One region of the Thiomonas sp. FB-Cd genome, then DNA from elsewhere that is predicted to be linked to it. Evidence: predicted binding sites of a transcription regulator. Region 1 holds the regulator's gene; the other holds the start of a gene.

Region 1 (3,208 bases):
CGCCGACGCGCGAGCCGTACGCCACCCGCACACCGGTGGCCTCGGCCTCATTCAAGACCTGCTGAAGATCCTCGTGCACGGTTCCGCCGCCGGTGCCCTGCACGACCAGACCCGCCAGCGGCGGCACCAACTCGCCCCGCGAGGATGCGGCGAGCAATGCCCGGACCATGGCGCCGTCTGCCCCGGCATGACTGCTCACCAGTTCCACGCGCGGCCAGGGTTGTGCCGGGGGGATCGGGAGCAGGCACGCGACATTTGGAGCTGGAACGTTTCGTGTGAACAGGACGCCTTGGGAGCCGGCGAAGCCCAGCGGACCCCGTTCGCCGGAGCTGAAGGCGTCCAGGGCTGTGGGATGCGCCTTGGTGATGTCGCAGGCCCCATGCACGCGGCCATGCACAACGCACAGCACGCCGCGGCCAGCGGCATCGGCGCTGGCCGCAACTTGCACCGCGTCATAGAGGTTACGCGGCCCGTCGGCTGACAAGGCGGTCGCCGGTCGCATCGCGGCCGTCAGCACGACCGGCTTGCCTGCAGGCAAGACGCATTGCAGGAAATATGCGGTCTCCTCCACGGTGTCGCTGCCGTGGGTAATCACACAGCCAGCCACGTCGGGTTGTTCACGCCACGCAGCAATGCGCGAGGCAAGCGCGCCCCAGACTTGCACTCGCATGTCCTTGCTGTCGAGGCTCGCGAGTTGCTCGGCCTGCAGGGCCGCAAGCCGTTCGATGCCAGGCGCTGCGGCGACAAGTTGCCCGATGTCGAGCGCTGCCGCGCGGTAGGCCCCCTGGGCGGGATGGTCGGTCGACACGCCGGCAATCGTGCCGCCTGTGCCCAGCACGAGGACCTTGGGGAGCCGAGCGGTGTCAGAGGGTTGCAAATTTTTCATATCTGGATAAAAATACATACTGTTATTGATGACAGTAGGCTTGGCCTACAGCCCTTGTCCTTGAGGAGTGCCCCATCCATGCGGACGTCGAACAGCAAGCTTACCGCGCGCCAGAGCGAAATCTTGACTCTGATTGCCAAGGCAATCGAGCGTACAGGTTACCCACCGACCCGGGCCGAGATCGCCGCCGAACTCGGCTTTCGCTCGGCCAATGCAGCCGAAGATCACCTGCATGCACTCGCGCGCAAGGGCATGATCGAACTGACCCCGGGCGCATCGCGCGGCATCCGTCTCACGAGCGCGGCCCGTCCGACGGTCAGGCCGCCTGGGATTCTTGCGCGCGCATTGCCGGGGATGGAGCAATTGATGCTCCCGCTGGTCGGGCGCGTAGCTGCCGGGCATCCGATCCTGGCGCAGGAGCATATCGAGCAAAGCATCGCGGTCGAGGCGCACCTGTTTAAGGCGCGACCCGATTACCTTCTCAAGGTCAAAGGCATGAGTATGCAGGGTGCGGGCATTTTCGACGGTGATCTGTTGGCGGTCAGGCAAACGCAGGACGTGCGCAATGGACAAATCGTTGTGGCCCGAATTGGTGATGAGGTCACGGTCAAGCGTCTGCAGCGCAAGGCCGGCCATGTCGAGCTGTTACCGGAAAACCCCGACTTCTCGCCGATCGTGGTGCGCCCCGACCAAGCGTTTGCGATCGAGGGGCTGGCCGTCGGGCTTATCCGCAATACGCTGTAGGCGTAAAGGCGCCGATCAGACGCCAGAGGGTTCGGTGGGTGTGCTGGGCAGATGCAACGGCGTGTCGCTGACAAGCATGCCGTCGGCATCGGCATAGAGCCAATTTCCAGGGCTGACCCAGACGCCTTGGATACGTACAGGGACGTCGCGCTGCCCCCCGCCGAGCTTGCGCGGCGGCATGGGTATGGCTGCCAAGGCGCGCGCGCCAATGGGCGCCGTGGCAATTTCAGGCACGTCGCGCACACAACCATCGATGACGACGCCTGCCCAGCCATTGCGCGCGGCAAGCATCGCCAGATTGCCACCAAAAAGAGCATGGCGCAGCGAGCTGCCGCCATCCACCACAAGAATGCGCGCCATACCGGCCGTTTCCAACGCCGCTCGTACCTGCGTGTTGTCTTCGCAGCACTGCACGGTGCTGACCTGACCACGGAAATGCGCCAATCGTCCGAAGTTCTTGAACACCGGGGGCAGCACGCGAACCGTCCCGGCGGCTATCGCCTCGATTTCCCGATCACAGAAATCACAGCACGAAATCATCGATGACATGGAGTTCCCCTTGTTGTGGCCCCGAACGGTCCTGAAGGGGGATACGCCGTCGAAGGCGCGTGCGAATCCATTCTCGCCTCGTGCACACACAGTCATCCCCACCGCCCTGTAGACCAATGAACTTCGTGAATGACAACTATTGAAGCCGAAAGATGCAAATGGAATCATGTTTTAAGTCAAATGAAGTGGCACATTTCTGCAGGGCACAACAGGGGATTGTGACCAACAAGCGTGGCCGGTGGGACCCGGTGGCAACATCAGGCCCGCATTCGAGAATCTTCCGGGTTGGCGTCGCAGCAGTGGCGTGCATCAATGGCGCGGCTTTTCCGGTCTGGGGGAGTTTGACCCTTGTTTTTGGTGGAACCCGCAGCGCCTGATGCATGGTGCAAAACAGCGCGAGAGGCGCCCAGCGCGCAACGGCCGTCATGCGACTGTGGTCCGTTGCCGTGCGAACCTCATCGGCGTCATGCCTGAGTGCGCAGCATCACCGCTGGCGGAACGGTTTATGCTGGCGGCCTTTCGCCGATCTTTGCCTGTCGTCGCCCATGAGCGCTTTGCTGCACTGGTTTCAGCCCTGGTATCCGTCCTTTCCGATGGCCGTGTTTTTGCTGGGTGGCGCGCTGCTATATCTCCGCGGCAGCCTGCGGCGGCGCACGTCTTGGTGGAAGCAGATGTGGTTCTGGCTGGGTTGGTCGCTCATCTACCTGGGGCTGCAAACGCAATGGGACTATTACGCAGAGCACCAGTTCTTCATCCACATGCTGCAGCAGATGGCGCTGCATGACTTGGGGCCCTTGCTCGTGATGTTTGCCTGGCCGGTGCCAACTTGGCGCGCGGGCATTGGGGCAGGCGTGCGCAGCCGCTGGCTCGTACCGCTGATGCGGTGGGCGCCCATGCGGGGGATGACAAATTTCATGCTCAACGCGTGGGTTGCAGCAGCGATGTTTTCGGGGCTCGTCGTGTTCTGGCTCGTGCCCGTCATTCACGTCGGTGTCATGCTCAATACGCCCCTGTACCAGTTCATGAACT
Region 2 (3,208 bases), on a different contig from region 1:
TCGGCGCCGCGCTCCCCACGGATCGCCTGCATCACCACCTCGCGGCCGAAGCCCCGTGCCAGCAAGAAGCGCTGCTGTCGCGCACGCTCCTGGGCAGTCGCGGCGGGCTCCGGATATCGCCTGCGCAGGATGTGCTGCGCCCGAAGCAGCTCGGGCTCGCGCTGCGCACCCAAAACATGATCGACCAGATCACCGTCCAAACCATGGCTGCGGAGTTCAAGAGCGATCCGCTGGCGGCCATACTTGGCTTGGCGCCTGCGTGCCAATGACTCGGCGAAACGCTGCTCGTCGAGCAGCCCCAAGGTCTGCAGCTCGTCAAGCAACGCGGCAAGAGCCGCGAGATCGGGTGCAGATTCGTTCTCGCTGGGCTTGATCGTGCGTGCGAGTTTGCGCTCGAGCTCAATGCGACTGTACTCGCGCGTTGCCAACAGGCGCAGGGCACGGGCTCTGAGGCTTGGCGCCGGCGCAGCCATGACGAATTACCAACCGGGCAAGCGCGGGCAAGCGCCTCGACACACGCGGCCCTGGAGTGCTCCCTGGCGCTCCCTGCGAGCACCGAAGGGGATTTGCCAGGGCTGCGCACGACGCACAACAGCGGCAGACTTACTCATCCATCTGGGGCTCAACCGCCGGTTGCATGCCCGGAACGCCAAGTTGCTCCCGCACGGCATTCTCAATCTCACGGGCAATGGCTGGATTCTCCTTGAGAAACTCGCGGGCGTTGTCTTTGCCCTGACCGATCTTCTCGCCCTTGTATGCGTACCAGGCCCCGGACTTGTCCACGACTTTCGCCGTCACGCCGAGGTCGATGATCTCCCCCTCGCGGGAGATCCCTTCACCGTAGAGAATATCGAACTCGGCTTGTTTGAACGGCGGCGCAACCTTGTTCTTCACAACCTTGACCTTCGTCTCCGAGCCAATGACCTCTTCACCCTTCTTGATGGCACCGATGCGGCGTATATCCAGGCGTACCGAGGCGTAAAACTTCAGCGCGTTGCCACCCGTGGTGGTTTCCGGGTTGCCAAACATCACGCCGATTTTCATGCGGATCTGATTGATGAAAATGACCAGGCAGTTCGTGCGCTTGATGGTGCCGGTGAGCTTGCGCAGCGCCTGGCTCATGAGTCGCGCCTGCAAGCCGGGCAACGAGTCACCCATCTCGCCCTCGATCTCGGCCTTCGGCGTGAGGGCCGCAACCGAATCAATCACAATCAGATCCACCGAACCCGATCGCACCAGGGCGTCGGCGATTTCCAGCGCCTGCTCTCCGGTATCGGGCTGAGAGATGAGCAAGTCCTGCAGGTTCACACCCAGCTTTTGCGCGTACTGCGAATCCAGCGCGTGCTCAGCGTCGATGAAAGCGCACACACCGCCGAGTTTTTGCATCTCGGCGATGACTTGCAGGGTCAGCGTGGTCTTGCCCGATGACTCCGGCCCATAGATTTCCACCACGCGCCCACGCGGCAAGCCGCCCACGCCAAGCGCGATGTCCAGACCCAATGAGCCCGTGGAGACCACTTGAATGTCTTCAACCACCTCGCCTTCGCCCAGGCGCATGATTGACCCCTTGCCGAACTGCTTCTCGATCTGCGACAAGGCCGCTGCCAGCGCTTTTGACTTTTCTGCGTTCATCATGCCCTTGCCCTGTTCCATTTCTCAAGCCCCATTTGTTTCACGATAGGGCACAATTTACCATAACTGTATAAACCTACAGCCTCATTGCACGCACCCCGCCAAGCGGAGCTTTATGCCTGCCTTCGGAGACTGCGGCGCTCATTGTGCACACCTGCAAGCCGGCCGCGCAGGCACCGAGCATTGTGATGCCATGCCCACGAGCGAGCGAAGGCCTCAGCACGGTGCGCACGGTCCTGCGTTGACGGATGGGCCGACAGGTCGCGTGGCTGATCAGCGCACGCCGGTCCGGCGCACTGTCTGAGCATTGGGATTTCCTGGCCTCGCTCTGCCGTCGACGGATTGGGCGGGATGATGCTTACCATCAGCCCCGACCGCGGCCCAAAGCGCTGAGGTCAATGGTGAGCTGCGCCTTGACCGGGACAATGTCAGCTTTGAACTGCCGGATCGAACTCCACTGGGTGACTCAAGCCCAATCGTTGACCTGTTGATCGCCGTCATGGTGCCCAGCCGAACCCCGCCATGGCATGCAAGGTCGCAGCAGCGATGACTTGGTAGCCCGCAGGCGTCGGGTGCACTGTATCCGCAAACAGCCAACTCCCAAGATTGGAAGGGTTTGCTCCCGCAGCAGCGTTCGGCGTGTTCACGTTGCAAAGCAGGGAACTCGGCACGAGCTGCATGTTGCACCACGGCGTCGTGACATTGGTAAAGCCGAACTGCGCAGGCTGCGCGATTTCCTGATTGAACAGTGCATAGCCGTCGATCATTTTGACTGGCCTGCCCTGCAGTTGGTTCAGCAAGCGCTGGTTAAACACCTTGACGAGCCTGGACAGGATGTAGCAGGGTTGGGCGGGATCCTGATTGTTGCAGGTCGTGCCGCCCGACAGTGACTGCCCAAATGGGGAAAGTGAAGAGTTGGGCAAGGTGTACACCATGACGTACTGCCCCCCCATGGCAATGATCTTCTGAACCACCGCCGCAAGTTGATCCGCTGCTGCCGCCACAGTGGACTGCGCCACTGTCAGTGCGTGCAGCGTGGCCCTCTGCTGCACGGCAGCGACCTGGTCCTGCGTCAGCGGGGATCCTGCCTGGGCCGCCTCGGCCACCGCTTCGGTCACAGCGCTTTGCACCTGCGTGCTGAGATTGGCTAGCGCGGCAAAAACATCGTTGTTTCCGGCAAAGACGGTGATGAGCTGGCTTGGATTGAACGCTCCAAACTGGGCATGGTAATTTCGCACCTGCTGGGTCACCGGGATCGTCAGAGCTCCTTGAGCGTGCCCGATGCCGTCCGGGTTGCGAACCATGGAGCCGCCCTCGGCAAAGTCCGTGCACGAACCCTGCAAGGCGAAGGCGCAAAGTGCCTGAGTGACATTCGTCGTTACGCCAAACGGAGTCAGATAGACCGCCCCCTGCGGCGAACCATAGCCCACAAGATTCGGCGTCATACGCAACCCGAGGTCCTGGGCAAGGATGGTGGTCCAATTGCCGGAAGGCGCGCCGTTCACCGTGAATTGCCCCCCTTCGGGGTAAGGCAAGCCATCGAACGCGACGTTGTACGGCGCAACGCTATAAATGC

What was found. Region 1 encodes LexA, which represses DNA repair genes until DNA is damaged. Its sites were predicted from a motif close to ACTGTATNNNNATACAGT; they were not measured.
Region 2: a site for LexA is predicted at 1,698-1,715, ahead of recA (recombinase RecA). Genes of this name have one in related genera too.

What each region holds. Positions count from the first base shown of each region.
Region 1 is NZ_JPOE01000002.1:790,539-793,746, forward strand. It holds gene CD04_RS0103870 (asparaginase) at 1-904, opposite strand, end outside; gene lexA (transcriptional repressor LexA) at 965-1,630, shown strand; gene rraA (ribonuclease E activity regulator RraA) at 1,646-2,179, opposite strand; gene CD04_RS0103885 (cytochrome c oxidase assembly protein) at 2,725-3,208, shown strand, end outside.
Region 2 is NZ_JPOE01000005.1:624,777-627,984, forward strand. It holds gene CD04_RS0116620 (regulatory protein RecX) at 1-473, opposite strand, end outside; gene recA (recombinase RecA) at 604-1,653, opposite strand; gene CD04_RS0116630 (SGNH/GDSL hydrolase family protein) at 2,130-3,208, opposite strand, start outside.